Regions from separate parts of the Allobosea sp. RAF48 genome, predicted to be linked through region 1. Evidence: riboswitches for the same ligand, from Rfam matches in the RefSeq annotation. Region 1 holds a riboswitch; the other holds the start of a gene.
What was found. A riboswitch is a leader RNA that binds a small molecule or an ion and turns the genes downstream of it on or off. The one in region 1 is predicted to bind cobalamin.

Region 1 (15,502 bases):
CCGCGAAACGCACGCCTCTCTACGGCTGGTACGGCGACGATTTCACCGGCTCGACCGATACGCTGGCGACGCTGGCCGAGCGCGGCTTCCGCGCGTTGCTCTTCCTGCGCCAACCGGACGAAGCCCAACTTGCCGCAGCCGGCCCGCTCGACGCGATCGGCATCGCCGGGGCGAGCCGCGCGATGGCGCCGGAGGCGATCACGGCGGAACTGACGGAGATCGGGCGCTTCTTCGCCGGGCAAGGTGTCGGGCTGATGCACTACAAATGCTGCTCGACCTTCGACAGCGCGCCGCATGTCGGCAGCATCGGCGCGGCCGTCGCGGCACTGAAGCCCTTCTTCGCCAATCCTCTCGTACCGATCCTCGGCGGCCAACCCAATCTCGGGCGCTACTGCCTGTTCGGAAACCTGTTCGCGGCGGGTGGCGACGGCACGATCCACCGCATCGACCGGCACCCGACGATGAGCCGTCATCCTGTAACGCCCATGGCCGAAGCCGATCTGCGCTGGCACCTCGCCGCGCAGGGCCTAGAGGGCCTCGGCCTGGTCGATTACCGCGCCTATGCAGACGCTTGGGCGGCGGTGGCCCGTGCCCGCTCCGACGGCACGCAGGCCATCCTGTTCGATGTCGCGACCGAGGCTGACCTTACGGCGATCGGCGCGCTTCTTGCCACGGCTCTGGCGGATGGCCCGATGTTGGCCGTCGGCGCAAGTTCGGTCGCGCGTGCCTTCGCCGCAGCGCCTGCGGAGTCTGCGGGGTCTGCGGCGAAGACAGCTCCCACCCATATCGACAATCGCCATGTCGGGCCGGTGCTCGCGCTCGTTGGCAGCCTTTCGCCTGTGACACGTGAGCAGGTCGAGGCCGCGACGGGCTATGCAATGCTGCCCGTCGAGCCGCACCGCCTGCTTTCCGACGAAAGCTATGCCACGGGCCTGCGAGAAACGGCACTGTCCGCACTCGCGAATGGTGACGCTATGCTGGTGACGGAACAGCCCGAAGGCGCGCCGGCTGCGGCCGGCAGCGTCGCGAATGCGACCGGCAGGCTGCTGGCTTCGATCATGGAGCGGGCCCCGATCGGCCGCCTCGTCGTCGCAGGCGGCGACACCTCGACCATGGCGATCCGGTCGCTGCCGCTCTGGGGCTTGTCCTATCGCGGCCCTTGCGTGCCCGGCGCGCCGCTCTGCCGCGCCCATTCCGACGTTTCCCGGCTCGACGGGCTCGATATCGTGCTGAAGGGCGGGCAGATGGGGCCGCCCGGCTTCTTCAACGACGAGGCGCGTGCAGGGCTCGACGACACCTGGAGCTCACGCGGAAACACGCCGTCATCCCGGGCTTGACCCGGGATCCATGCCGGAACGCTTCCGATCAAGGTTCAGGCATGGATCCCGGCTCTACGCTTCGCTCCGGCCGGGATGACCCGCGGTTCCGGAGAATCCAGCAGGCTCTAACCCGGCAGGCAGCCGTCGGTGCCGGCGCCGCAGACCAGCGCGCAGACCTTCTCCCCGCCCGTAAGCGCGACCCGTCCGGACTGCAGCGCCGCCAGTGCGGCTGCGCCCGACAGGTCAGCCGCGATGCCGAACTCGAACCAGAGCGATTTGGCCGCCTGCTCCATCTCGGCATCGGTGACCAGCACGATCTCGTCGACATTGCGCGCAGTGGCTTCGTAGATCGCCTGATCGGTCTGGCGGCAGGACATGGTGGCGACGCGGGTCTCCAGTTTGTCGAGCGCGACGAGGCGGCCGGCGGCGAGGCAGGCATGCAGGGTCGGCGACCCCACAGGCTCGATACCGATGATCCGGGTCTGCGGTCGCAGCGCCTTCACCGCCGTCGACAGGCCGGTGATCAGCCCGCCGCCGCCGATGGCGACGAGGATGACGTCAACGTCCGGCATGTCGTCGAGGATATCGAGGCCGAGCGTGCCCTGCCCGGCGACCACGACCGGATCGCTGAAGGGATGGGCATAGGTCGCGCCGGTCTCGCGGGCATGGGCGAGTGCAGCGGCATTGGCGTCGTCCCAGATCGCACCGACGATATGGACGTCCGCGCCCCAGTCGCGCAGCTTGGCGATCTTGTCGGGTGCAGCGTTGGACGGCAGGAAGATCGTCGCGGGCACACCGAGCACATGCGCCGATCGGGCGATGGCGAGGCCGTGATTGCCGCCCGAGGCCGTGACGACGCCGCGCGCCAGCTCGTCCTTCGACAGGGTCAGCAGCCGGTTCATCGCGCCCCGCGCCTTGAAGGAGCCAGCGGCCTGCAGCAATTCGAGCTTCAGCGTGACATCGCCGCCGAAATCCGTGCCGCGCGTCCTGGCATAAGGCAGCGTCGGCGTACGGCGGATGTGGGGAGCTATCCGCTGGCGGGCGGCGCGGATGTCGTCGAGCGCGATCATGACAGGGTTCCGCGATAGGGCGCCGCGACGATCAGGCAGCAATTGCCCGGCTTCACCCGCCCCGGCTGGCGCCTGCCGTAGAGGATGCCGTCGGCGGCGTAATGCAGCGTTTCCGGTGGGCGCGAAGGGTCCCAGGTGCAGTGGATGCGACCCGCGGGCTCACCGGCTCTGACCTTGGCGCCGTTGGCGTGGAAGGGCTCGAAGATGCCGTCGGCCGTCGCATAGACGTAAGCCGAGACGCCGGGGAGTTCGAGGATCTGGCTGTCGCCGCGCTTCGGCTCGGGCTTTTCGCGGACGACGACGCCGAGATGGTCGAGGACATTGGCGACGCCGCGCCGGCAGACCGAGAGCGCTTCGAGCGAGACCGTGCCGCCGCCGGCCATTTCGGTGCCGACCGTGACGAGCCCGGCCCGGCAGGCGGCGGCGGTCGCGGTGCGCGGCTCGCCGAGATTGCTAATGACGACGGTCATCGGCGCGTCGAAGGCCTGCACAGCGGCGACATTGCGCTTGTGCAGGGCGGGATCGTCGGTCGGCTCGACGATGGCGCTCGGGATGATGTCGAGCGAGGATCCGCCGGAGTGCAGGTCGAGGAAAGCGTCGCCGATCGGCAGGATATGGTCGCTGACGAAGGCCGAGATCTGCTGGGTGATCGTGCCGCGCGGGTCGCCGGGGAAGGTGCGGTTGAAATTCAGCCCGTCGACCGGCGAGGTGCGCTGGCCGGCGATGACGGCGTGGACATTGTTCGCCGGCATCAGGATCAGCCGGCCCTGGACGCGGCCGGGGTCGAGATCGCGGATCAGGTCGCAGATCGTGATCGGCCCCTCGTACTCGTCGCCATGGTTGCCGCCTTCCATGATCACGGTCGGGCCGCTGCCGTTCTTGATCACGGCGATCGGAACGCGCGTCACGCCCCAGGCGTCGTCATGCGGCGAATGCGGGATCATGAGGAAGCCGGACTGCTTGCCCTCCCGGTCGAGATCGACGGTGAGGAAGGCGCTGGACGGGCGCGGGGTCGGCTTGGGGCGGAGGCTGGTCATGGCGGGCTCACGAAGGCGAGACTCAAGAACGGGGCGAGACAAGCCGTCATGCTCGGGCCTGACCCGAGCATCTCCGGCCGAATGAGGCTCCGACCAGCGCCTTCTGGTCAGGAGATTCCCGGGTCTGCGCTTCGCTTCGCCCGAGAATGACGGATGTCGGGTGGACTACAGCGGCGGCAGCGGGTCCATCGGCATGTCCAGATACTTCCGGTGGAGCCGATCGAGCTCGCCGTTCATCGTGTTGAAGAAGATGAAGCCATCGAGCCAGCGCACGAGGTTATGCTGGTCCATCTGGACGCCCATATGCGCCGGGCTGCGGCGGATGACGAACTTGCGCTCGAACTCCTTGTTCGGGTTCTGCTTGGCGAGCGCCTGCGCCACGATCGAGTTGGTAGCGAGCAGATCGGCCTGACCGGTGATGTAGGCCGCCGCCGCCGTCGCGTCGTCCTCGGTGCGCATCAGGCTGGCCTTGGGGGCCGTGGCCGAGATGGCGAGCTCCTGCGTCGTGCCCTTGGCGGCGGCGACGCGGGCCGAGCCGATCGTCTCCGGGCTGCTCACCACCGAGCTCTTCGGGCCGTAGACCGCGAGGAAGGTGTTGGCATAGGGCGCGGTGAACTGGATCTGCCGGGCGCGCTCGGGCGTGAGGCCCATCACCGAGATGACGATGTCGACCTTGTCGGTCATCAGGAAGGGGATGCGGTTGGCGCCTGTGATCTGCTGCATCTCCAGCTTCACGCCGAGACCCTTGGCGACCATTTCGGCCATCTCGATGTCGAAGCCAACAGCCTTGCGGTCCGCATCCTGCGCGCCGAAGGGCGGGGCGTCGAGCGGCACGCCGATGCGCACCACGCCCTTGGACAGGATGTCCTGGAGCTTGTCGGCCTTGGCCTCGGCGGCGCCGAAGGCGGCGACGGCCAGGGCGGCCAGCCCCGCCAGCACAGATTTGCCTGCGAACAGTGAACGCATCGTCTCTCTCCCCTCGTTGATGTCTGTTCTTCCGCCTCAGTGCAGGACAGCACTGAGGAAGGTCTGGAGTTCCGGCGTCTTCGGCTCGGCCAGCACGGCGGCGGCCGGCCCCTGCTCGTGGACGCGCCCCTCATGCATGAAGACGACGCGCGAGCCGAAGCGGCGGGCAAAGCCCATCTCATGCGTCACCAGGATCATGGTCATGCCTTCCTGCGCGACGGATTCGAGAACCTTGAGCACCTCGCCGGTCAGCTCGGGATCGAGCGCGGAGGTGACCTCGTCGAACAGCATCAGCTTCGGCCGCATGGCGAGCGAGCGGGCGATGGCGACGCGCTGCTGCTGGCCGCCGGAGAGTTGCGAGGGATAGGCGTCGAGCTTGTCCTCCAGCCCGACGCGGGCGAGCACCTCGCGCGCCACCTCGCGGGCGGCCTCCGGCGCCTGCTTCTTCACGACGCGCGGGGCGAGCGTGATGTTGTCGCAAACCGAGAGATGCGGGAACAGGTTGAAGCTCTGGAAGACGATGCCGACCTCCTGGCGCAGCTTGCGCAGATCGGTCTTGGGGTCGTTGACCTGCGTTCCGTCGACGCGGATGACGCCGGCCTGGACCGGCTCCAGCCCGTTGATGCAGCGGAGCATGGTGCTCTTGCCGGAGCCCGAGCGGCCGATCACGGCGATGATCTCGCCCTTGGCGACGTCGAGCGTGACGTCCTTCAGCACCTGGACGGCGCCGTAACTCTTGTTGATCCCGTGGATTTCAACGAGCGACATCGAGCTTCCGCTCGATCGAGCGGCTCCATTGCGTGAGGGGGAAGCACATCGCGAAATAGATCGCGGCGACGGTGATGTAGACGGCGAAGGGTTTGTAGGTGCCGGCAGCGGTGAGCTGGCCCTCGCGCGTGATCTCGACGAAGCCGATCACCGCGGCGAGCGAGGTATTCTTGATCAGCTGGACGAGGAAGCCGACCGTCGGCGGGATCGCGACCCGGATCGATTGCGGCACGATAATGTAGCGCAACTGCTCCCAGAGCGAGAGCCCGAGCGAGGCGCCGGCCTCCCACTGCGTCTTAGCGATCGAGACCAGGGCGCCGCGCCAGATCTCGCCGAGGAAGGCGCTGCCATAGACCGAGAAGGCGGTCGCGGCCGCAATCCACGGATTGACCGAGATGCCGATGAGCGGCAGGCCGAAGAAGATCACGAACAGCCAGACCAGCAGCGGCGTACCCTGGACGACGTGGATATAGGCCGCCGAGAGCCAGCGCACTGGCGCGAAGGGCAGGATGCGGGCGATGGCGATGACGATGCCGATCAGCGAGGCGCCGATGAAGGCGGCGACGGTGAGCGCCAGCGTCCAGCGCGCTGCCGCCACCAGATACATCACATCGATGAGGCCGAATTCGCGGATCATCGCCTGCCGAATGCCCAGTAGTAGATGCCCGCGAACAGGCCGCGGAAGGCGAAGGCGAGCCCGAGATAGAGCACGCCGATGACGGTGTAGACCTCGAAGTCGCGGAAGGTGCGCGACTGCACGATCGAGGCCGCGTGGAAGAGGTCCTCGACCGAAATCTGCGAGACGACGCTGGTCGCCAGCATCAGCAGCACGAACTGGCTGGCGAGCGCCGGGAACATCGACTTCAGCGCCGGGAACATCACGACGTAGCGGAAGACCTGCAGCCCGGAGAGGCCGAGCGAACGGCCGGCCTCGACCTGCGCCTTCGGCACGGCCTCGAGCCCGGCGCGAACGATCTCGGTGGTGTAGGCGCCGAGATTGACGACGAGCGCGATGATCGCGGCGGTGAAGCCGTCGAGCCTCAGGCCAAAGCTGGGCAGGCCGAAGAAGATCAGGAAGAGCTGGACCAGCAGCGGCGTGTTGCGGATGATTTCGACATAGGTGCCGACCGCGCGGCGCAGCCAGGCCGGGCCATAGACGCGGGCCGCCGCGCAGGCGATGCCGATGACCAGACCGCCCACCATGGCCGCCGCCGACAGCATCAGCGTGACCCAGACACCGTCGAGGATCGATTCCCAGGCCGCGAAGACGTCGCGGAACTGCAGGCCGTATTTCATGCCCGGCCGCCTTGCGGCTCTGTCGCTGCGCTGCTCGAATGCGCGATATGATCAGGCCATCGCACCATCCGCCTCCCCTTTACGAGGAGGCTAGGTTCGTTTCTTATTTGATGTCAAGTTTCATATATGAAACAGGAAGACATGAGCGACCTGCCCGACTCCGAGAGCGGAGACAAAAGCACCTACGCGGCTCCCGCCCTGGAGAAGGGGCTCGACATCCTCGAGCTCCTCGCCGAGGTCGGCGAGCCGCTGTCGACGCGCGAGATCGCCGAGCGCCTCGCCCGCTCCAAGAGCGAGATCTTCCGCATGGTCTTCGTGCTGCAGCAGCGCGGCTATCTCGCCCGCGAGCCCGGCACCGACCGCCTCGGCCTGTCGCGGCGGCTGTTCGACCTGGGCATCCGCACGCCGGGCGGGCGCCAGCTCACCTCGATCGTGCTGCCGCTGATGGAGCGGTTCAGCGAGGAAAGCGGCATGGTCGCCCACCTGGTCGTGCTGAGCCGGGCCCAGACCGTCGTGCTCGCGACCACATCCGGCCATCTCGATGCCAGCGTCATCGTGCGCCCCGGCTATGGAAGGCCGGCGCTCGACGCCAATTCCGGCCTGCTCATCCTCGCCTTCCAGAGCGAGGCACGTCGCCGGCAATTGATGAAGGAGGCCTCCCAGGCCGACCGGGACAAACTGGAGAGCGACGAGACGCGCCGCATCCTGGCGGACATCCGCACGAGCGGGCATCGCGTCGCGCCGAGCCGCGACATCATGGCCGTGACCGACATCGCCTGCCCGGTGATCGGCCCGAGCGGCCATGCGGAAGCCGCGATCCTCGTGCCCTGCCTGCAGCGCCATGGCAGCGCCACCGACGAGGAGGCGATCCTGCTCGCACTCAAGGCCTCCTGCCGCGAGGCCGGTTCGCAGCTTTCGCTCTGAGGAACGCCTGATCGCGAGCGCCTCGCGACGGGCACGGAAGGCCTTGACGGTCACGGTTTTCGGGTGATCCCTCACGGTGAAGCGGCGCGGACGAGCTGTCACCGACAAACCCACCCGTCTGCCGAAGCTCAGACCATAAGGAGATCGTCATGGAGATCATGCGCGCGGGCTCGCGGCCGTCGGGGAAAGGGCCGGCCGACTGGTTCACCGGGTCGGTCCGGATCGATCCGCTCTTCAACCCGCACGCACCGGAACGTGTGCAGGGCGCGAGTGTGACCTTCGAGCCGGGAGCCCGGACGGCCTGGCATACGCATCCGCTCGGCCAGACGCTGATCGTCGTCAGCGGGGTCGGCCGGGTGCAGCGCTGGGGCGGGCCGATCGAGGAGATCCGGCCCGGCGACGTGGTCTGGTTCCCGCCCGGCGAGAAGCACTGGCACGGTGCCGGCCCGTCTACCGGGATGACCCATATCGCCGTCCAGGAGGCCAAGGACGGCAAGGTCGTGGATTGGCTGGAGCAGGTCTCCGACGGCCAGTATGGCGGCTGATAACCGCCTGACGAGAGCGACCGACGATGCCTGAGCTTTCCAGCCTCCTGCGGGAGCCGCGTCACGTTCTGCTCGAAACCGCCACGCCGCTCCAGAGATTGCGCCGTTTCGAGGCGAAACTCGGTCGACCCGGCATCTATGCCAAGCGCGACGATCTGATGCTGATCGCGCTCGGCGGCAACAAGCTGCGCAGCCTCGAATACTGGCTGGGCGCGGCGTTGGAGAAGGGGGCCGACATCCTTCTGGTCGGCGGCGGCGCCAGCTCCAATCTCTGCCGCCTGACAGCCGCGGCAGCCTCGCTGGTCGGGCTCGATTGCGTCGTCCTGCACAACGCGCCCGACACGCCGGAGAACCGCCAGGCCTCCTTCCTGAACCGGTTGTTCGGCGCCGAGCTGCGCTTCCTTGGCTCGGTCGATGAAAGCCAGCGCAATGCGGCGCTTGCGGAGGCGGCCGTGGACCTCGCGCGGCAGGGCCGCACGCCGTACATCGTCGGCGATTCCGTGCTGGGTGCGATGGGCTACGTCCGCGCCGCCTTGGAACTGCATGAGCAGTCGCAGCAGCAGGAGGCGCCGATCCGGCATGTCTTCCTCGCCGGCTCGATGGGGCCGACCGAAGCCGGCTTCATCTTCGGCAATGCCCTGCTCGGCCATCCCTTCCAGATCCATCTCGTCAGCGTCGAATACGAGCGGGACGAATTGGCCGGCCATGTCGGGCGGATCTATGAGGGCCTGCGGGAGCGGACGGGGCTCGATGTCGCCGCATGGGAGCAGGCACCGCCGCATTATCACATGGACCATCTCGGTGGCGGTTGGGGTGTCCCGACGCCCGCCTCGGAAGCCGCCATCCTGAGCTTTGCCCGCACCGAGGGCATCCTGATCGAGCACGTCTATACGGCGAAGACCTGCGCCGGCTTCCTCGAACAGCTCGCCAACGGAGGGATCCCGAGCAGCGAGCCCGCCTGTGTTCTCCATACGGGCGGCACCGCCGCGCTCTTCTCGCAATTCGGCCTGTTTCGAACGCTGAGCTAGAGCACGCGCGATCGGGTTCAAACCCGACCGGATCCGGCTCTGGCGCATGCCCGCTTGACGAGCCCCGGCACCGCTCTATGGTGCCGGTCGATCGAGGTTCTCCGGGTTTCGCCCGGAGCTAAGAGGGAATTCGGTGAGGCGCGTCCCGCGCCAATGCCGAGGCTGCCCCCGCAACTGTAAGCGGCGAGCCCTCCGTCCATCGTCCACTGGCGCCCTGCGCCGGGAAGGCCGGGCGGATCAGGCGTCGACCCGCGAGCCAGGAGACCTGCCGCGATCGCAAGGCGTCTTTCGGGCGGGGTGTTCCGGAGGGGTGCGCGTCGGCGGCCGGCTCCAGATCCGCGCCACCGGCCGTGTCCTGCGAAGCTCCCCCGCCCTCATCTCGGGGAGCGATGAATTCCATGTCGATGATCTTTGGCCGGTCCGCAGCGAAGGCCGCGGCACGCTTGACGCGGTCGCGTCGTGCGATCTATGAGAAATGCAACATTGTTACATTTCTTGGACCTCGCGCCGAAGCCTCCCGGTTTCGCCGACGCGGTGTCCAGCTCAGCCCGGTTGCCTCCATGCGTCCCGTCTTTTCGTTGCTGCCCGCCCTCTTCGCTGCCGCAGCCGGCGCTGCCCTGTTCACCGCGCCAGCCGCGGCCGGGCCGACGCAATATCCGCTGACGCTGGAGAATTGCGGGGAGACCATCACCTTCAACGCCGCACCCAAGCGGGTCGTCGCGATCGGCCAAACCCAGACGGAAATCCTCTATGCGCTCGGCCTCGGCGACCGGGTGGTCGGCACCGCCGTCTGGTTCTCGCCCGTCGCCAAGCCCTACGAGGCCGCCAACGCCAAGGTGAAGCGCCTGGCCGACAACGACCCGAGCTTCGAGGCCGTGGTCGGGCAGGAGCCCGATCTCGTCACCGCAATGTTCGAATGGCATGTCGGGCCGAACGGCATCGTCGGCAAGCGCGACCAGTTCCATAAGGTGAAGGTGCCGACTTATGTCTCGCCGACCGATTGCGTCGGCAAGGACAATTCCGGCCCCGGCGACGGTGTGCGCACGCAGATGTTCTCGATGGAACTGGTCTATCGCAACATCCGCGAATTCGGGCAGATCTTCGACGTCAGCGACCGCGCCGAGACGCTCGTCGCGGAACTGAAGGCTCGTGAGGACAAGGCGGTCGAGCAGATCGCAAAGCTGAAGGCGCAGGACGTCCCCGTCGTCGTCTGGTTCTCCAGCAAGGACATCAAGGGTGACGGATTCATGGCCGGCAGGAACGGCGTGCCTGCCTACATCCTGTCCAAGCTCGGGGCGCGCAACATCATCGCCACCAATGAGGAATGGCCGCTGGTCGGGTGGGAGAGCATCGCCGCCGCCAACCCGGCCGTGATCGTCACCGTGAAGATGGACCGGCGCCGCTTCCCGGCTGATGACATCGAGAAGAAGCTCGCATTCCTGAAGACCGACCCCGTCGCCAGCAAGCTCGACGCGGCGAAGAACAACCGCGTCGTGATCATCGACGTGGGTGCTACCCGTGCGGGGCTCGACACCGTCGACGGCATCGAGACGCTCGCCAAGGCGATCGCCAGCTTCGGCCTCGCGCCTTGAGCCACGCCGCCCACGGCCCGAACTGGCCGGCGCGGATCGGCCTCGCGCTCCTGTCGCTGCTGGCGCTCACCGTCTCGGTGGCGCTGGCGGTGACGATCGGCGAGATGGCGATCCCGTTCGACGTCGCGCTCAAGGCACTCGGCAACGGGCTGTTCGATCTCGGCCTGCCGGTGGGCGCGATCCAGCAGGGCGTCATCTTCGACTACCGCTTGAGCCGGGCGCTGATGGCGGGGCTGTGCGGCGGGGCGCTGGCGCTGTCGGGCGTGATCCTGCAGGCGCTGCTGCGCAATCCGCTGGCCGAGCCCTATATCCTCGGTATCTCGGCCGGCGCCTCCACCGGGGCTGTCGCAGTGCTGATCCTCGGCGTCGGCATCGGCGGCATGGCGGTGAGCCTCTCGACGGGCGCCTTCATCGGCGCCTGCGCCGCGCTTGCCGTCGTCGCGCTGCTCGCGGCGGGGACCGGCGGCGCAAGCGACCGCGTCATCCTCGCCGGCGTCGCCGCCTCACAGCTTTTCAACGCTGCCACCGCGACCATCGTGACGACGCTCGCCAGCGCCGAGCAGGCGCGCGGGGTGATGTTCTGGCTGCTCGGCAATTTCGGCGGCGTGCGCTGGCCGGACCTCTGGATCGCGACCCCCGTCGCCTTCATCGGCTTCGGTGTCTGCATGCTGCACGCCAAGGCGCTCGACGCCTTTGCCTTCGGCGCCGATGCCGCCGCCTCGCTGGGCGTGGCGGTAATGCGCGTGCGGATCGTCCTGTTCGCGACGACCGCCGTGATGACCGCGGCGATGGTCAGCATTGTCGGGACGATCGGCTTCGTCGGCCTCGTCATCCCGCATGCCGCACGCTTCCTCGTGGGTTCGGGGCATGCCCGGCTGCTGCCGGCCTGCCTCGTCATCGGCGCGATCTTCATGATCCTCGCCGACATCCTGTCGCGCGTGCTGGTGCCGCAGCAGATCCTGCCGATCGGCGTGGTCACAGCCCTGTTCGGGGCGCCCGCCTTCGCACTGATCCTCTATCGAGCCAGGAGGCCTGCGTGAGGAAGCCGGCATGACACTCGCGACCCATGACGTGCGCTGGGGTGCCGCCGGACGGATGATCGTCGACGGCGTGACGCTTCATGCCGCTCCCGGCCGCATCCTCGGCCTGATCGGCCCCAATGGCTCGGGAAAATCGAGCCTGCTCAGGCTGCTCTGCCGGCTGCGCAATGTGGCCGGCGGCGTGGTCACGCTCGACGCGCGCGACATCGCGAGCGTGCCGCGCCGCGAGCTGGCGCGCCGGCTCGCCTTCGTCGAGCAGCAGGCTACGACCGAGGTGCAGCTTTCCGTGTGCGACGTGGTGCGGCTCGGCCGGACGCCGCATCGCGCCGCACTCGCCTCCTGGGCCGCCGCGGACGAGGCCGCCGTCAATTCGGCGCTCGCGCGCGTCGGGCTTGCCGACAGGCACGACCAGCTCTGGCACACGCTGTCGGGCGGGGAGCGCCAGCGCGTGCATATCGCACGGGCGCTGGCGCAGGAGCCGAGCGAGTTGATCCTCGACGAACCGACGAACCATCTGGACATCCAGCATCAGCTCTCGATCCTGACGCTGATCCGGCGGCTCGGCATCACCTGCATCGTCGCGCTGCACGACCTCAACCTCGCCGCGCTGTTCTGCGACGAGATCGCACTCCTGCATCACGGCCGCCTGCTGGCGGCGGGCGCGCCGGAAACCGTGCTGACGGAAGCGACCATCCGCACCGTCTTCGGCGTAGCCGTGGCGATCAAGCCCGGACATGCGGGGCGCCGGCACATCGAATATCTCGTCGACCTCGATCGGGAGGAGCCGGGAGCAGGATCGCGGGCGCTCTAGATGCCGATCTGGCACGGAACCACGCCGCCGGCCCGGGCTTGACCCGGGATGACATGCGTTTCGATCAAAACGCAGCAAGCGCCCGGTTCAGGGGCCGGAATGCACCGCCTCCTCGGCATAGCGCGCGACCATCTGCTGCTGAACCTCCGTCTCCGGCCCCGAGCCGGCGGCGGCTACGGCCGCAACGGCCTCCGTACCGCTCAGGCCGAGCGCGACCAGGATGCAGGTCGCGACCATCCCGGTCCGGCCGATGCCGGCTGCACAGTGAACGAACAGCTCCCTCCCCGCATTCAGGTCCCGAGCGGCCTCCTCGGCAAGAGCCTTCAGGCCGCCGCCATCGTCGGGAACGCCGAAATCACCGATCGGAAAGCGCGTGACGGGAATGCCGAGATCGGATTGCCGCGCGGCGTAGTCCGGCGACTTCAGCCTGATCTCTTCCGCGGGCGTCAGGCAGATGATGCGGGTGATCCCTTGCTGCGTCAGGTCAGCGAGGTCATCCGCCAGCGGCCTCAGCCGGCCCGGCATCGGCCCGAGCCAGAGCGCGCCGGCGATCCCGGCCGGCAGATCGACGCGTCGGATGAAGCCTGTTCGGGTGCTGATCATCCCAGCCTCCCTCGTTCTATCGTTCAGGCGAGCAGCGCCTTCGCCTGAACGGCCATGACCCTCTCCTCATTAGCCGGGATCACCAGAACCTTGAAATCGCCGAGGAAGGTGAGTCTATCGAGGATCGCGTTGCGAATGGGTGCGGCATGCTCCCCGATGCCGCCGGTGAAGACCAGCCCGTCGATGCCGCCCATCGCCGCCGCCATTGCCGCGCTGAACTGCGCGACCTTCAGCGCAAAATAATCCAGGGCGAAACGCGCGCGGGGATCGTCGCTGTTGAGCAGCGTCTCGACATCGTTCGAGAGGCCGGACAGGCCGAGCAGGCCCGAGCGCTCATAGAGCGCGGTCGAAACCTCTTCAGCGCTCATGCCCAGACCCTGGAACATGTAGAGCACCGCGCCAGCGTCGAGCGCGCCGCAACGCGTGCCCATCGGCAGCCCGTCGAGCGTCGTCATCCCCATGGTCGTGTCGATGCTGCGGCCACCCCGAATGGCGCAGAGGCTCGCACCGTTGCCGAGATGGGCAGCGACGACGCGGCCGGCATGGAGATCGAGATGCCGCTCGGCCAGCACCATCTCCAGCCATTGATAGGACAGGCCGTGGAAGCCGTAGCGGCGGATGCCCTTGTCGCGCAGCCCCTGTTCAAGCGCGAAATTGTGGGTCAGCGCATCGTGCCGGGCGTGAAAGGCCGTATCGAAGCAAGCGATATTGGGCACTTCGCCCATCAGGCGCCGGGCTGCGGCCACCGCAGCGAGATTGTGCGGCTGATGCAGCGGCGCCAGCGGAGCGAGTGCTTCGAGCGCGGCAAAGACCTCGGGCGTCACCACGACGGGGTCGGCATAGTTTTCGCCGCCATGGACGATGCGGTGTGCGACGGCCTTCATCCGCCAGCCATCGTCATGGCGGTCGACAAAGGCGAGGACAGCGGAGAGCGCCGTGTTGTGATCGCAGGCCTGCGGCAGCGCGATGCGCTCGCGCGGACCATCCGCGAGGCTCGCATCCAGGACCGGTTCCGGCTCGCCGAGGCGCACCGCCTTGCCGCGGGCAAGCACGCTGAGGTCGTCGCTGCGGAAGACCTGGAACTTGAGGCTGGAGGAGCCGGCGTTGAGGACAAGAATGGTGTCGATCACTTGATCCGCCCCGTACGCCGCGCATCAGCCAGAAGAACCGCCAGGACGCAGGAGAGCAGGCGCGCCCGCAGATTGTCGGCCCGGCTCGTCAGAATGATCGGCACCCGCGCGCCGAGCACGATCCCGGCGGCATCGGCGCCGCCGAGGAAGGTGAGTTGCTTGGCGAGCATGTTGCCGGCTTCGATCTCGGGCACGATCAGGATGTCGGCATGCCCCGCCACCAGCGAGACGATGCCCTTCTCCTTCGCGGCCGCAGCGCTGATCGCGTTGTCGAAGGCGAGCGGCCCATCGACGATGGCATCGGTGATCTGGCCGCGATCGGCCATCTTCGAGAGGGCGGCGGCATCGAGCGTGGCGCACATGCGCGGGTTGACGGTCTCGACGGCCGCGAGCACCGCCACCTTGGGCAATTCGTCGACGCCGTTCAGCGCGACATGCCAGAGATTGACGGCGTTCTGGACGATGTCGGCCTTGGTCGCGAGGTCGGGCGAGATGTTCACCGCCGCGTCGGTGATGATGAAGGGCTTGGGATAGCTCTCGATATGCATCACGAAGGCATGGGAGATGCGCCGCTCGGTCCGCAGGCCGGAGTCGGCGTGCACGACTGCGCCCAGCAGTTCGTCGGTGTGCAGCGAGCCCTTCATCAGGGCTTCGAGCTCGCCGGCGGCAGCCAGCGAGACGGCCTTCACCGCCGCCTCATGGCTGTGCTCGGTGTCGACCAGCTCCCAAGGCGAGATGTCGACGCGGGCTTCCAGCGCGGCGGCGCGGATACGCTCCGCGGGGCCTATCAGAACCGGATCGATCAACTGCTCGGCGACGGCGTCCGCGACGGCCTCGATCACATTGGCCTTGACGGGATGAACCACCCCGGTCCGCACAGCTGGAAGATCCTCGCAGCGGCCGAGCGCGAGCTGGAAATATTCGGAAGCGGACAGCGTCGTCATGGCGCGAGGGGCTCCAGGGCGGGGTTTCGGGAAGCGGACCGTGCGGGCGGCTCAGCCCTGCAAGGCGATCCAGCGGGCGATACCGGGCCAGGTTTCGGCGAGCGTCTTGCGGCCCATGAACAGGCCGATATGGCCGCCGGGCACCAATTTCTTCTCGATCTTCTTCTTCGGCGTGCCGACGAGGTCTTCCGCCGCGAAGACCTGCTCGCTGGTGGTGATGTCGTCCTCGGCACCGGCGAGGAGATAGACCGGGCAAGCGACGTCCGTCAGGCTCAGGCGCCGGCCGAGGCCGACGAACTCGCCCTTGGCGAAGCGATTCTCCTTGAAGATCTGCTCGATGGCCTGGAGGTAGTAGGCGCCGGGCAGGTCGAGCGGGTTCTCGTACCAGGCCGCGAAGGTCTCGGTACGGTCGAGATAGTTCTTGTCGGC
Region 2 (15,502 bases), on a different contig from region 1:
GTCAAGCGCAGCCTCGGTCAGGGTGCGCCGCCAGCGGATCTGCAGCATCTTGCGCAGATAGGTGCTGCTGAGATGCAGCGCGACGCTGATCGCGATGAGCCCGAAGAAGATTCCCACTTGCCGCAAGGCGCCATCGACATCGAGCTTCTGCAAGGCGTTGTAGAAATCCGCCGTCCACGAGATGAGCCGCACGCCGACCTGCACGCCGGCCAACCCCAGCCCGAAAATCAGCCCGAAATAGAGCGCGCCGACCCTGCCGCCGGGGCCGGCGATGCACAGACGCGTCAGCCAGGCGATCTGGGAAAGGACGGCCCTCATGATGCGGCTCGCGGCAGGGCGCGCCGCGATTGCGGCGGCTCCGGCATGTCGAGGCGGAACACGGCGTCGGCGATGCCCCGCAGGGCCGCGGCATCGTGCTCGGCCTCGCTCGTCGGCAGCAGCACCGCGACATCCTCGATGCCGAGATCGCGGAGCTGATGCGGCGTACCATGCCCGTATTCGAGATGGCCCCGGCCGATGATGCCGATGACCAGCGGATCGTCCGTCGCCTCGGCCAGATGATCGGCGATGCGGCAGGCGAAGGCGCGGTCCCAACATTGCTGCGCACGGACGAAACGGTCGAAGCGTTCCGGCGCCATCGCTTCCGGCCGATCGGGCCCGGCGAAGCGGCCGGTGATTGCGGCGAGGTAGTCGCGATAAGCCTCGGTCGCAGGCGCCGCCGGGGTGACGCCGTCGCGCTCCTCGACGGGGATGGCCTCCCAGCCCAGCTGACCGACGCGCGTCACCAGCGGCCGGTGGCAGTTCAGGGCCAGCATCTTCACGCGCTGCTGCCGGCAGAAATGGAAGAGTGGCAGGTAGAGCTCCGGATCGAAACCCCAGACCTGTGTCCATTCGCTGCGCTCGATAAAGGTCGCGGTGTCCATTGCGCCATCGACCCAGGCGTCGAGGATCGGCTGGATGCGCAGCGGAAACATCTCGAAGCCAACGGCGAGCGCCGGCCGCAGCATGTGCAGGACCGCTGTAACATGCAGCTGCCAGCGATGGATCTCGGCGACGTCATGCGTCTCGCCGAGCAGGACGACGCGCTTGCGCGCCATCGCCTGCATCAGTTCGCCGTGCGGCAGCGGGCCGCCCGTTTCCGGGCAGAGCCAGCTCGCGCGCGGATGTGCATGACGCCCGCCCCTGCCCTCCCATTCAGCTGCGAGCGGCATGGCTTTCCGGGACCTTGGCGAAGGCTGCGGCGGGCCCCCTCAGGACGAGACCGAAAGGCTTGCCTTCGCTGTCGAGGGCCTGGAGCGTGACGGTTCCGCCGCTTTCGCTGCGCTGCCAGCTCGCGACGGCACCGGCCCTGAGATGGAGGTGAAAGTCGGGCTGCATGATGTTGACGAAGCCCATCGCCGGCTTCGGCTCGGGCAGCACGGCTTCCCAGTGCTGGAACAGGCCGGGCCGCTCGATGTCGATGGCGATGGTCTCGCCGCTGTCGAGGATGGCCGCGAAGCTCCGGGCGCCGAGATCGTCCGCGGGTATGTCGGCCGCGCCGCCTGCGCCGGGCGCCTCGCGCATGGCCGGCTCCAGAGGCTCGCCTGCGCCGAAGGCTGCCAACGCCTTGTCGAACGGCTCCAGCCCGTCGAGGCCGATCAGGCTGAACAGGGTCTCGCCATTGGCATCCTGACATTCCAGGCGCGGCAGCACACGCTCGCGCATCTTGCTGGTCCGGTCGGCGACGATGCGCACGACCGCCGTCAGGTCGATGCGGCTGTCGTGCAACGCGCCCGAAAGCCTGGCTTCGTTCCCTTCGATCGCGACCGCCTCGACCTCGCCCATACGCTCATGCGTGGCGCCGCCGGAGCGGGTGCTCAGCATGACCCGCCCCATGGCGGGCAAGCTCTTAAGGATTTCGGACGGCGCGCGCGTGAGCCGTTCGCGTGGATTGGTCTCTTGGGTCATCGTGGTCTCCAAATGAGGCGGCGCCCGGGTCTCGCCGGGAGCGCCGCCGATCCGCCGCGCCTTCGGGCGAGGCATCTCAATCGAGGGTCAGAACTCTGCAGACGCAGAGAGCTTGAATATGCGCCCCGGCGCGGTCTGCAGTTCGAGCGGGTTGGCGGCCGCGACGCTCAAGCTTGCGACCTTGTCGTAGTTCAGGACGTCGGCGAAGTAGCGCTTGTCGAAGATGTTCTGGACGCCGGCACGAAGGGTCAGGAAGCTGGTCGGCTTCCAGTTCAGATAGGCGTCAAACACCGAATAGCCGCCGGGCTTGAACGTGGTGGGTGCGTCGGCGCGCGTCGCGCCGGCCGCGAAGGTGCCGATCACCTCGGCTTCCAGTCCGTATTCCGGCATCAGGTACTTCAGGCCCGTCACCGCCTTCAGTGGGCTGACATTATAGGGGACTTCGAGCGCGCCCTGCTGCTTCCGCTGCTGGCCGTATTGATAGCTCAGCGCCAGATGGGTGACCCAGCGCTCCTGGAAGCGCCACTCGGCCGAGGCCTCGATGCCGGAGATTTTTACCCGCGCCAGGTTGCGCGAGGTGATGTCGGTCGTCCCGGGCACCTCGTAGAGCTCCTGGATGAAGTCCTTGTAGTCGGCATGGAAGACGCCGATCGAGAACCAGCCATCGGCGAAGCGTCCGCGCACGCCCGCCTCATAGGATGTGACCATTTCAGGCCGCAGATCCGGATTCGGGATCAGGTTCTGCGTGCCGAAGGGCAGCGAGGTGTAGAGCTGCTGCGCCGTCGGCATCTTGAAGCCCTGGGCGTAGCGGGCATAGAGCGAATAGGTCTCGTCGAGCTTGAAGATCGTGCCGACCTGCGGGATGAGCCGGTGCGAGTCGAGCTCGCGCGGCGCTTTTCCGGGCACGATGACATAGCCGGGGCCGACGCGCGGATCGATGTTGTAGTTCGCGTAGCGGACGCCGGGCGTGATCGTCCAGCGCCCGTTCAGGAGCTCGATCTCGTCCTGGAGATAGATGTCGGCCCGCGTCGTCGTCGCATTGGCGAAGTTGAAGCCGCCAGCGATCGCGGTCGTCGTCACACCGGTGGTCAGGTTTCTAACATCGTCGCGCCGCTCATAGTCGGTGCGCGTGACGTCGCCCTGGAAGCCGTAGGTCAGGCGGTGGAAGCTCAACCCCAGCGCGAAGCTCGACTTCGCCTGGACGTCGAGCTGCGAGAATTGCTCGGTATAGTCGAGCAGGCCGCGCGTGAAGCGCTGCTGACCATTGGCGAGCGTCTGCAGGTTGTTGGTGATGAAGGTGCGGCTCTGGGGTGTGAAAGAGGCTTGCCAGCGCAGCGAGTCGAGGAAGCTTGCGCCGACATTCCACTCATGCTCGAGCGCCAGGCGCTTGCGCGACTTGATCTGATCGCGAATGTTCGGTCCGTTGCGGATGCCCAGGCTCAAGACGTTGTAGTTGTAGAGCTGGTTCACAGTGGATTCGCTGTCGAAGTATTCGCCGGTCAGCTTGAAGGTGTGATCGGGCGTCGGCTTGAATACGATCTTGCCGAAAGCGTTCCAGACCTCGGTATCGAGCGGGTTGAGCAGATTGCAGCCGAGGAAGCGCAGGGTTGGCACCGGGCAGCCCCAGCGGCCGCCATCGGCGCGGGCATTGCCGAGCTTGGCTTCCTGCGCGTTGCGCTGGCTCACGCCGATGATCGCTTCGAGGGCGGGCGAGAAGCTGTAGGCGCCGATGCCGGTCTTGACGAAGGAGCGGTCCAGGCTGTCGTAGCTGGTGTCGAGCTTCACCGCCCAGGGCTTGTCGGCGCGGCCCTTCAGCAGGTCCTGCGGATCGAGCGTGCGATAGGCGACGATGCCGCCCAGCGCATCGGCGCCCCACAGCACCGTGCCCGGGCCGCGCACGATCTCGACGCTCTTGAGGAAAGGCAGGTCGACGAAGTCGCGGTTGCCGTCGGTGATGCGCTCGATCACGCGCGAACCGTCGACCTGCATCTGCACGCGGTTGCCGCCGACGCCGCGGATGGTGAAGCCGCCATAGTTGCCGAAGGGATCGGTCGCCGTGGTCTGGCGGTTGACGATCACGCCGGGCTCGTAGCGCACGAGGTCCTGGGTATCGCGGGTGATCCGCTGTTCCATGTCCTGCCGCGTGATGACGTTGACGGTCCCGGGCACGTCGAGAGCCTGCTTTTCGCTGCGGGTCGCCGTCACGGTGATCTGGTCGAGGGCAATCGGTTCGGCACCGCCCGGAGCAACCGGCGCCGACTGGGCATACGCGCCCGTCAATGCGGTGGAAGACAGGAAATATACAGCAATATATAGCTTAGAATTATTATTCATAATTTCGTCCCGGGTTGAATTCGGGACGAGTTATTTCTGAAAGAAGAGATTCGCAACCAACATTTGAACACAAATTGTCGATTATAAATACAATACATTCAGATCTAAATTGATATCCGAGTAATATAATGGGTAAATTGGAATTATAACAATGATTCAGAACCATCTTGATCTGAATTTAATTCGTTATTCGCACGCAATCGATTGAACCTGACCCATCTCTCCGCCGCAGGCCAATGCGTGCCGCTGATACGCCCCAAAACGGGCCATCTGAGCGCCAGAAGCCGGCCAGAAAGCTCAGCGTTCGCCCGGCTGGACGGGCGGGCGAAGCTTGGCTTGGCATCTCGCGGCCGCCGCCCCTGGAGCACACTCCGAGACCAAGCGTATCCCGCGGTCGCATGAGGCTGCGCGATCGGCGCGGTTTGACGCCGCCACTTTTTCGCCCTAATCCTCGCCGCGACGGTTCCCTCACGGGATCAAAAGGGAACGCGGTGCGGGCGGAGTTTTGCCCCATGCCGCGGCTGCCCCCGCAACTGTAAGCGGCGAGCCTTTCGCCATACGCCACTGGGGCCTCGGACCTGGGAAGGCGGCGCAAAGGCACCGACCCGCGAGCCAGGAGACCTGCCGTCAGCCGTGGTCACACGCGAACACGTTCGGACGGGGTGCGCCGATCGCTGATTTGACTGTTTGCCGCCTCTCGCGCGGCCGATGGGAGATCGCGTTCGCGGTGACGTGCCACTGACGTCAACGCCCGAGGTCTCCATCGTGAACGTCTTCTTCCCGGCCGCAGGACGCGGCCGCCTGCTGCTGTCCGCCTCCCTGCTCGCCCTCGCCTGCTCTGTCCCTGCCCTGGCGCAAAGTGACGCCGGCCCTCTCGCCCTCGACGAGATCGTCGTCAGCGCCACCGGCACGCCGACGCCGGCCCGCGAGATCGCAAGCTCGGTCACTGTCATCACGGCGAAGGACATCGAGCAGCAGCAGCGCCGCACCCTGCCGCAGGCGCTCGCCACCGTGCCCGGCCTCAACATCGTGCAGACGGGCGGGCCGGGCGGCCAGACGTCGGTCTTCATGCGCGGCACCAACTCGAACCACGTCAAGGTGCTGATCGACGGCATCGAGGCCCACGACCCCTCGACGCCCAACCGCTCCTTCGATTTCGGCTCGATGCTGACCGACGATATCGAGCGCATCGAGGTGCTGCGCGGCCCGCAGAGCGGCCTCTACGGCGCCAACGCCCTCGGCGGCGTGATCTCGATCACGACAGAGCGCGGCGAGGGTCCACCAAAGGCGACCGCGCGCATCGAAGCCGGCTCCCACGGCACCTTCAACCAGTCGGCCGGCTTCGGCGGCGGCAACGACCGCTTCAACTACGCCTTCAACGTGGCCCACTTCCGCTCGGACTCGACCCCTGTGACGCCGCCGAACCTCGTCCCGCCGGGCCGGCGCATCAACCCCAACGCCTTCGACAACTACAGCTATTCCGGCCGTGTCGGCGTCGCGCTCAGTGACACGCTGACGCTGAACTGGGTCGGCCGCTATCAGGACGGGCAGTTGCGATTCACCAGCGACACCGGCTTCCCGAGCCGGCCTGCGCCCTATCGCTCGGTGCAGAACTACGCCCAGGCCTTCACCCGCGGCGAGGTTGTGTGGGATCCGTTCGGCGGGCGCTTCGTCAACACCTTCGGCGTCTCCTACACCAACCAGGACCGGGCGACGCGGACGGCCAACGGCACGACCGGCATTCTCGGCCTGCCCAACGAGAATCTGGGCGAGCGCACCAAGCTAGACTGGCGCGGCAATCTCGAGATCGCCAAGGGCCACAATCTGCTCATGGGCTTGCAATACGAGCGCGAGCGGCTCGACACCACCAGCCTCGTCGCCTCCAACGGCAACAAGGCCGGCTTCCTCGAGTACCAGGGCAATCTCGAGGACCGTTTCTTCCTCGTGGCCAACATCCGCCGCGACGACGACGACAGCTACGGCGGCCACACCACTTACCGCATCGCGCCGGCCATCATCATTCCCGGCACGGAGACGAAACTGAAGGCGAGCTACGGCACCGGTTTCAAGGCGCCGACGCTCAACGAGCTCTTCGTCGACTATCGCCCCGGCTTCAACTTCCATGGCAATCCGAACCTACGGCCGGAAGAGAGCCGCGGCTGGGATGCCGGCTTCGAGCAGCCGCTTTTCGACCGGAAGCTGCAATTCGGTGCGACCTGGTTCCAGAACGACATCGACAACCTGATCGTTACCAACGCCACCTTCGATTCCTACGCGAATGTCGGAAAGGCCAGGACGAAGGGCGTCGAGGCCTTCGCCGCGCTGGAGGTGTCGCCGCAGTTCCGCATCCGGGCCGACTACACCTTCACCCTCGCCAAGGACGAGATCGCGCGGCAGGAGCTGCTGCGCCGGCCGCGACACAAGGCAAGCGCGACCGCGACGTGGACGCCGACCGACAAGCTCACCCTCTCGGCGACGCTGCTCTATGTCGGCTCCTGGGTGGACGGCAATCGCGACTTCTCCGTCTCCCGGCTGAACGCGAAGGGCGCGACGCTGGTCAATCTCGCCGCCGAATACAAGGCGACCGACAAGGTCACCGTGTTCGGGCGGATCGACAACCTGTTCGACAAGCGCTGGGAAAATCCGGTCGGCTTCCTGGTTCCCGGCTTCGGCGCCTTCGGCGGCATCAAGGTGGCCATCGGCGGATGAAACCGCGCCGCGCCAATCATGCCTTCGCCATGGCGGCCTTCGTCGCCATGGCTGTCGGCGCCGCGCCGGCCGCCGGGGCGAAGCCGACGCGGATCGTCTCGCTCAACATGTGCACGGATGAACTCGTCCTGCGCCTCGCCGAGCCCGAACGCATCGCTTCCGTCACCTGGCTCTCGCGCGATCCACGCAGCGCCAATATGGCGGAAGCGGCGCGCGCGGTCGGCGTCAATCACGGCCTCGTCGAGCAGGTCCTCGCCAGCCAGCCCGACCTCGTCATCGCCGGCGCCTATACCACCCGCTCGACCGTGGCCCTGCTCAAGCGCGTCGGCATGGAGGTGCGCGAATTCGGCGTGCCGCGGAACATCGCCGAGATGCGCGACCAGATCGGGCAGATGGCGGCGCTGGTCGGGGAGGAGGAGCGTGGCACGGCGCTGATCGCCGACATCGATGCACGGCTCGCCGGGCTGGCCGCGAAACGCCCGCACGAGCGCCGTCGCGCCATCGTGCTCAGGCCGAACGGCTTCACGGTCGGGCGTGGCTCGCTGGTCGACGAGATCCTGACGCTGGCCGGCCTCGACAACATCGCCGCCGAGCTCGGCATCGACAGCTACGGCCAGATCGCGCTGGAGACGGTGGCGCTGAGCGGCGCCGAGATGCTGATCCTCAACGACACTCGGGACGGGCCGCCCTCTCTCGCCCATGAAGTGCTGCACCACCCCGTGATCGGAAAGCTCGGCGCGCGCCTCAGGCTCGTCGCCCTGCCCTCGCGACTCTGGGCCTGCGCCGGGCCGAGCGTGCTCGACGCCATCGAATTGCTGGCCAAGGCGGCCGGAGGGAAGCGATGAAATCCTCCTCCATCAAGCCGCCTTCCCTGCCGATCCTGATCGCGCTGCTCGCTGCGGTGACGGTCGCCGTCTTCGCTCTCTCGATGGCCGTCGGCTATGCGCGGCTCGATCTCGGCGCGGCGATCCGCGATTGGCTGGCGGGGCGCCCGACCCTGCCGGCGCTCGTGCTGACCGAGCTGCGCCTGCCACGCGCCATCCTCGGCGCGCTCGTCGGATTCAGTCTGGGTCTGTCCGGTGCGGCGATGCAGGGGCTGCTGCGCAATCCGCTGGCCGAGCCCGGCGTGGTCGGGATTTCCAGCGCGGCCGCCTTCGGCTCCGTCCTCGCCTTCTACAGCGGGCTTTCGGCCAGCCTGTCGCTCGCGCTGCCGCTCGGTGGCATCGCCGGCGCCATCTTCGCTACGCTGGTGCTATTCGTCCTGCTCGGCCGCGGGGCCGGCACGACGACGCTGATCCTCGCTGGCGTCGCCCTCAATGCCTTCGCGGGGGCTGCAACCTCCCTCGCGCTCAACCTCGCGCCAAACCCCTATGCGGCGCTGGAGATCGTGTTCTGGCTGATGGGCTCGCTCGCCGACCGCAGCCTGAACCATGTCCTGCTTGCTCTACCGCTGATGCTCATCGGCTGGGCGCTGCTGCTCTCGACGGCACCGGCTCTCGATGCGCTGACGCTGGGCGAGGATACTGCCGCGAGCCTGGGATTCGATCTGACCTGGCTGCGTGTTCGCCTGATCGGCGGCACGGCGCTTGCCGTCGGCAGTGCGGTCGCGGTCACCGGCGCAGTCGGCTTCGTCGGCCTCGTCGTGCCGCATCTGCTGCGCCCGCTCGTCGACAACCGCCCCGGCCGGCTGCTGCTCGTCAGCGGCTTCGGCGGCGCCATCCTCGTGCTGCTGGCCGACATTGCGCTTCGGCTCACGCCGATCCGGCCGGAGCTGAAGCTCGGCGTGGTCACGGCGCTGATCGGCGCGCCCTTCCTCTTCAGCCTCGTCAATCGCATGCGGCGGGAGGCGTGATGGCCATCGAAGCTCACGACATCGCGGTCGCGCTCGGCGGCAAGACGATCCTTCAGAACATCGACCTCGCCTTGCAACGAGGCGAACTTCTGGGCCTCGTCGGCCCGAACGGCGCCGGCAAGACGACCCTGCTGCGGGTGATGGCGGGCCTGCTCGCCCCTGCAAGCGGCACGGTCCGCTATGACGGCGAGAAGGCGTGCACGCTGGGCCGGCAGGCGCTCGCACGGCAGGTCTCCTTCCTGGCGCAAGGCGGCGATACCTCCTGGCCACTCTCGGTCGAGGCCGTGGTCGGTCTCGGCCGCCTGCCGCATCGCCGTCCTTTCGGTAGCCTGACCGAAACGGACCGCAGGGCGATCGCCACCGCGCTGACCCATTGCGACGTGGCCGGCTTCGGCGACCGCACGGTGGGCACGCTTTCGGGCGGCGAACGCCGGCGGGTCCTGCTGGCTCGCGCGCTGGCGGTAGAGGCGCCCCATCTCCTCGCCGACGAACCGCTCGCCGGCCTCGACCCGCTGCACCAGCTGGACGTGATCGAGCTCCTGCGCCGGACCGCACGCCGTGGCGCGGGCGTCGTCGTGGTGCTGCACGATCTTACCCTCGCCACCCGTTTCTGCGACCGGCTCGCCTTGCTCGATCAAGGCAGGCTTGTGGCCGAAGGCGCGCCAGAAACGGTCCTCGACGAAGCCAGCCTTGGCAGTGTGTTCGGCGTCGAGGGGCTGCGCGGCAACCATGACGGCGAGCCTTTCCTCCTGCCCTGGCGGGCACAGAACCAAGGACGATCCCACGATGTCTGACAGCGCCACCATCCGCGCCGTTCTGCGCGAGCATCTCGGTGCCCCTTCGAGCCAATGGAACCTCGGCACCTTCGGCGCCATCGCCGAGTTCATGCGCGATGCTGGGGAGGCGGTCGCGATCACGGACGAACCGCACCGGCTTGCCGCGGTGACGGAGCGCGGCGGCATCGGCTTCGGGCGGCTCGACGACACCCGCCTGTTCGCCTCGGAGAGCGCCGTCGGCACGAGCTGGAGCCATCGCCTTGCGCTGTGCCTGCCGGAGGACGCCTGCTCGATGCACAGGCGCACCGTCCTGACCGAGCTTGGCCCGGACACGGACGCGCTACGCGCCGAGGATACCGCCGGTATCCTGTTCGATATGGGGCTCGGCACACTACAGGCCGATATCTGCATCCGCACGGACGATCCGGAACTGCTCACGCTGCTGCGCGCCCAGGCAGGTCGCTCGCTGTTCGGGCCCGGCAACCCCGCCATGCCGGCGATCATCGCAGCCGGGCCGCATCGAGTTTTCGTAGCCCGGATCGGGCGCTGCGAGGTCTACCAGCCGATCCCGGCGGCCGGCGGCAAGAGTCCGGAAGGCCCGCATACCCATGTGCTGCCGCAATTGCTGCGGGCGGGCCGAACCCATGCTGCGACTGAGCCGGTGCCCGACGGCTTCGTACCTTGTGCCCATCTGGTGCCGGCCCATCCGGCCAGGGACGCAATGGGGCGGCCGCGTTCGTTCGACCGCCAGGCCTTCGAACGTTTCGAGAATCTTCTGAATCGGTACGGCGATCCCGAAACGGTGGCAACGCAGCGGGCGGTGCGAGAGCTTTTGGCAAATAATGCGCCGCCGGCGGCTTTCTCAGCGCCGCCGAGCCGGTTTGGCCGCAATGCCGTGAAGGTCACGTTGCGCCAACAGAAGGAATTCCACGAGTCTGCCGGCCGATTGCAAGACTGGCTCCGTCGCTACGATAGGCGCGACGGCCGGGATCCCGGCGACGGCGACACGGATGATTACGGCCATCGTTGAGTCGGAACGGCATATCGCAACATCAGCCCGATCCCACGCTCTTTCCCCCAAGGGATGTCCGTGCACTTCATCGCCAGCTGCCATGGAGCACCGCTGCGCATCCAGACCGCCTTCGCGACGGCCGAGATCGCTTGCTCCTGGATGAGCGAAGCGACAGATCTCTGGAAGGAGAAGAACCTGCTCGGGACCCGCATCGTCAAATGCCAGAATGGTGGCGCATTAAGCGGGGGCAGCGGCCAGGGCACATCGGTTACGCCAACGATGGGCCAATTTCGACTGCGCTAACATCGCCCGGCTATCGCAGGAGACCCTCGTCTTTTCCCAGCAGACTCAGGACACACCAGACGCCCATCGCCACATGAAACGCGACCGCTGGCCACAGCAGCATGCCGTACAGTCCGTGGCCAAAGCGGGCGAACAGGAGAACGCTGGCGACCGCAATGTTATAGAACAGCATTGCAATGACCACTCCGCGCGAGGCGAGGCTCTGCGCATCGGCGCGCGCCAGCCAGGAGACGATACTGAGCGCAAGTATCGCGACGCCGCCAACGCGCACCAGGCTCACGGCGACGGGCGCGTCGAGCGGCGCCCCAAGCAACAGCCACGCCGTGACCGATGGAACGCCCAACAGCGCAAGGGCGGCACCGGCCTCGACGATTGCGGTCGCTGTTTGCAGGCTTCTCATGGTCATCTGGAGTTTCACCCGGCACGAGAAGGAAGGCGGCGGCGCGCAGGCGCGAGAGTTACGGTTGATATTTCGGGCCGCGGTGGCGCTCTATCCTTGACCTGTGCAGCGCAGACCATCCGCGAAATTGCTTGCGAATTCGCGCAAAACGCAGTCGTGGCCGTTCCAGTTCAACGATCAGATGAACCCAGGATCGTGCCGCAGTCGTATATCTTGTTCAGAATGGCTACCGTTACCTTCTTGATGGATCGAATACCTGCGAGCAGCCCCCCATCGAGCGGGATCGTTTTCCGCATGGTTTGAAGGTGGCCGAGGCAACCCAGGTGACGCCGGAGTGAACCGGCGCCACCTTCCAATTGCTTGAGCCAATCATTCCTAGTCTTTCGCCCGAGCGACCGCTTCCCGCAATTTCCTCTGGTCCGCCTTGGCCAGTTGCATCGGCCCAAGGTTGACGGTCAGTCTGTCGATCTTGCCATCGAAGGCAAACGGCACCTGGTAGTCTTTATCATTGACCCCCGTGCGCGTATCGACGCCGATGTCGAAGGTCTCGTCGGACACCTGCAGGAACGCGATCGAGTTGGGCTGCTTTCCGGTGGCGACGACTTTGCCGTCCACCTTCAGCTCACCGCTGCCGCCCTTGGCAATACCCGGGCCGTCATAGGTGTATTCGAACACGATCGTATGCTTGCCCGGGGTGAGAGCATCCGCGCCTTCCCAGCGATATTGGGCGAGGATCAGCATGTTGTAGTTGAACACCGGCTTGCCGTTGAGCAGGTAGAGCCCCCATCCACCCCAACGGCCTCCAGTGGTGGCGAGCATGCCGTTGCCGCCGCTCTGGGGAACGTCAACCTCGGCGGTGATCTTGTAGGATCGGCCGATGACGTTTGGCGAGTTGGCCATGGGGATGCCGGAATTCACGCCGGTATAGGTGAACACCGTCTGGCCCGCGGTGGCGCTCGGCCGCGGCTCGACTGCTCGCGCGAAGGACCTGTTGTCCAGCGGCAGCACATTGTACTTGGCAGCCTCCTGGACAAACAGCTTCTGCATCTCCTTCAGCTTGCCAGGCATCTTTGCGGCGAGATCGTTGGCCTGAGTGTAGTCCTCCTTCAGGTTGTACAGCTCCCATTTATAGTCGCTGATCGGCGGCAGGGGCGCGTTCAGGATCCAGGGGCCATGCGGCGGTGTCGTGTTGGCGTACCAGCCGTCATTGTAGATGCCGCGATTGGCGATCATTTCGAAATACTGGGTCTTTCGCTTCGAGGGCGCATTCGCATTGGCCTTGTCGAAGGTGTAGGCCATGCTCACGCCCTCGATCGGCTTTTGCTTGATCCCATTGACCGTCTGCGGCGCCTTGATGCGGGTCGCCTCCAGAATCGTCGGCACGATATCGATGATGTGGTGGAACTGGTTGCGGATGCCGCCGGGGTCATTGATATGGCCGGGCCAGCTGATCGCCAGGCCCTGGCGTGTGCCGCCGAAATGCGATGCGATCTGCTTGGTGTATTTGAACGGCGTGTCGAACGCCCATGACCACGCGACAGCCATATGCGGGTAACTGGCCGCCGACCCCCAAGTGTCGTAGAATTTCATCTGTTCGGCGATCGGGAAGTCGAGGATACCGTTATAGGCGGTCCACTGGTTCGGCGTGCCGGACAGGGTTCCTTCGGGGCTCGTGCCATTATCGCCGACGATGTAGATGATCAGCGTGTTGTCGAGCTTGCCCATGTCCTCGACCTGCTGGATCACCCGGCCGATTTCGTTGTCGGTGTAGGCAGCGTAGCCGGCAAAGACTTCGGCCTGGCGGGCGAACAGCTTCTTCTGGTCGGGCGACAGGCTGTCCCATTTCGGCAGGCTGTCGGGCCAATCGGTGAGCTTTGCATTGGCGGGGATCACGCCCAGGCGCTTCTGGTTGGCGAAGATCTGGTCGCGCATGGCATTCCAGCCCATGTCGAACTTGCCCTTGAACTTGTCGATCCACTCCTGCGTCGGGTTGTGCGGAGAGTGGGTTCCGCCGGGGGCGTAGTAGATGAAGAACGGCGTGTCGTGCGCGGCAGCGTCAAGCTGCTTCAGCCGCGTAATGGCTTCATCAGCCATATCGGTGATGAGGTTGTAGCCGGGCTTGCCGACCCACGGGAAAATCTGGGTGTGGTCACGGAACAGATAGGGCGTCCATTGGTCGGTCTCGCCGCCCTGGAAGCCGTAGAAGTAATCGAAGCCCATTCCCGACGGCCATTGGTCGTAGGGCCCGGCAACGCTGTACTGGAAATCCGGCGTGTTGTGGTTCTTGCCGAACCATGAGGTCGGATAGCCGTTGCCCTTGAGAATGGCGCCGATCGTCGCGTTGTCCGTACCGATGATCGAGTCATAGCCGGGGAAGCCGGTCGACAACTCGGTGATCACACCGTTGCCCGTGGAATGGTGGTTGCGGCCGGTAAGCAGGGCCGCGCGGGTCGGCGAGCACAAGGCGGTCGAGTTGAACTGGGTGTAGCGCAAACCCGCCTTTGCGACGCGGTCAAGCGCCGGCGTCGGGACGACGCCGCCGAAGGTACCGCTGACGCCATAGCCCTGGTCGTCGGTCATGATCAGCAGCACGTTGGGGGCGCCCCTGGGCGGAGCCACGCGCGGCGGCCACCAGACCTTCGACCCTTCAAGAGTTTCCTTGATCACGCCGCCAAATTTGGGGGGCGGCGCCGGGAGCTGCTTGCCATCGAGGGTGATCGTTGCGCTCGGCTGCCCCAGGGTTCCGTTGATCTGCTGGGCCGTTGCCGGCAAGTAACTTGAGCCGATTAAAAGGCTAACCGCACCCGCCAGCCCAGTGCTTATACGCAAATTGTGACGCGACCTCATGATAAATCACCTCGCTATTTTCCGTTTTAGACACAGATATCAAAGTATAATTATATAATTATTATCGCTATCCGCATTCCATTCGCAGATTGACGAGTGCAGACTCAAATGATTTTCTTATTCCTTGAATTCTATGGGGACTTCGTCCTTTCCGAGACCAAGGGCCACCCCTTCGCTCTGGCCAACGAGATGCATGATGACGCCAGCCTTATTCTCCAGCCAAAGTTCGCTGCGGGCGCCCACCTGGAGGCCCGCGGGGCCGGTTCCTTCCGCCCAAATGCCCGAGAATTGCGAGAGGTCGTCGAGTATAGACCTCGCCCATCACTTGCCGCTTGCAAAGGGCGAGGCCAACCTCAGATTCGCAGGCTGACCGCCTCCGCCTCGCATTCTGATCATTGCTCATGTCGATCTCCGCCATTCTAACTCGCTCGGCGCTGCGCCGGCGATTAGTCGGGCTGGCCGAGGAACTCCGTGGCCGGGATCATTGGAAGGATTCCGGCGCCTGCTTGGCCGGGCTTGCACAGATCTTCGTGAATTGGCACGAAGTTTGAAAATAAACACCGCCTGAAGTGGCAGTTGACGTAAGATTCGGCCGTCTACTTTTCCATAGCAGCTTTTTGTTGTTAATTTTTGGGTATTCTCTCCGTCGTCTTAATCTTTATGCATCTTGATTTTTTCCTCCTTCAGCAGACTGTCCATCGCTTCGATCACTGTTTTCCCGCGGTTTTCCTTGCAATACACGATAAGGGCGTGCTCGCCAGGTTTGACGCGGGTCAAATGGTAGAAGTGCTTCTTGGCGAGGCCGTTGTACCAGCCGGAATACCAGTTGGTGAGCGCGTCAGCGTCCTCCTGATACGTGTTTGCGAGTTGGGCGCATGTGATTTTCTGAACGTCAATGAAACCGTTCGCGTCGGCCAGAGTGTCGAGGCCAACTTGGGCTTGCGCCGAGGAGACAAGGGCCAGCAGAGAAACAGCGATAGTGCGAGCGGTTATCTTCATCGTCGTGCTCCGAAAATCGTTGTGTTCCGAAATTCGCGGCGGGGGATAGATGCACCGCGGAGGGCGACAGACGTTAGCAGCGCCCGCAAAGGATGAGCACGTAGCTTACTGTAGGGTTACGTCGAGGAAGCGCCTGATTTCATCGTCCTGATGCGGGAAACGCAGATGTCCCCCCGCATTTTTCCAGTCCCTTCCTACGTCCTCGCATCCGAGCCAGATTCCCCCACGTCGAACCCAGCGCCTGGGAGGACGTGTGCTCTTCAGAACGAACGCGAGGACGTCACTGCGGATGACGGCGATGGTCTGACCATTGCTGGGCGGCG

Region 2: linked by a shared signal. The riboswitch ahead of AB4Z10_RS25715 (TonB-dependent receptor plug domain-containing protein) and the one ahead of AB4Z10_RS23180 (ABC transporter substrate-binding protein) in region 1 are both predicted to bind cobalamin.

Annotation. Positions count from the first base shown of each region.
Region 1 is NZ_JBFRDZ010000014.1:79,987-95,488, reverse strand. Features, by position in the region: gene AB4Z10_RS23230 (four-carbon acid sugar kinase family protein) at 1-1,337, shown strand, start outside; gene AB4Z10_RS23225 (threonine ammonia-lyase) at 1,445-2,389, opposite strand; gene AB4Z10_RS23220 (succinylglutamate desuccinylase/aspartoacylase family protein) at 2,386-3,426, opposite strand; gene AB4Z10_RS23215 (transporter substrate-binding domain-containing protein) at 3,592-4,392, opposite strand; gene AB4Z10_RS23210 (amino acid ABC transporter ATP-binding protein) at 4,429-5,160, opposite strand; gene AB4Z10_RS23205 (amino acid ABC transporter permease) at 5,147-5,797, opposite strand; gene AB4Z10_RS23200 (amino acid ABC transporter permease) at 5,794-6,456, opposite strand; gene AB4Z10_RS23195 (IclR family transcriptional regulator) at 6,598-7,380, shown strand; gene AB4Z10_RS23190 ((R)-mandelonitrile lyase) at 7,530-7,925, shown strand; gene AB4Z10_RS23185 (1-aminocyclopropane-1-carboxylate deaminase/D-cysteine desulfhydrase) at 7,952-8,953, shown strand; cobalamin riboswitch at 9,031-9,240, shown strand; gene AB4Z10_RS23180 (ABC transporter substrate-binding protein) at 9,514-10,545, shown strand; gene AB4Z10_RS23175 (FecCD family ABC transporter permease) at 10,542-11,585, shown strand; gene AB4Z10_RS23170 (ABC transporter ATP-binding protein) at 11,596-12,396, shown strand; gene AB4Z10_RS23165 (protein-tyrosine phosphatase family protein) at 12,484-12,999, opposite strand; gene AB4Z10_RS23160 (acetate/propionate family kinase) at 13,023-14,129, opposite strand; gene AB4Z10_RS23155 (bifunctional enoyl-CoA hydratase/phosphate acetyltransferase) at 14,126-15,073, opposite strand; gene AB4Z10_RS23150 (alpha/beta fold hydrolase) at 15,125-15,502, opposite strand, start outside.
Region 2 is NZ_JBFRDZ010000018.1:12,968-28,469, reverse strand. Features, by position in the region: gene AB4Z10_RS25735 (ABC transporter ATP-binding protein/permease) at 1-318, opposite strand, end outside; gene AB4Z10_RS25730 (ChaN family lipoprotein) at 315-1,211, opposite strand; gene AB4Z10_RS25725 (ChuX/HutX family heme-like substrate-binding protein) at 1,195-1,947, opposite strand; gene AB4Z10_RS25720 (TonB-dependent hemoglobin/transferrin/lactoferrin family receptor) at 2,035-4,281, opposite strand; cobalamin riboswitch at 4,726-4,924, shown strand; gene AB4Z10_RS25715 (TonB-dependent receptor plug domain-containing protein) at 5,014-6,990, shown strand; gene AB4Z10_RS25710 (ABC transporter substrate-binding protein) at 6,987-7,835, shown strand; gene AB4Z10_RS25705 (FecCD family ABC transporter permease) at 7,832-8,842, shown strand; gene AB4Z10_RS25700 (ABC transporter ATP-binding protein) at 8,842-9,636, shown strand; gene AB4Z10_RS25695 (DUF6925 family protein) at 9,629-10,648, shown strand; gene AB4Z10_RS25690 (hypothetical protein) at 10,709-10,933, shown strand; gene AB4Z10_RS25685 (hypothetical protein) at 10,944-11,339, opposite strand; gene AB4Z10_RS25680 (arylsulfatase) at 11,709-14,180, opposite strand; gene AB4Z10_RS25675 (HdeA/HdeB family chaperone) at 14,832-15,179, opposite strand.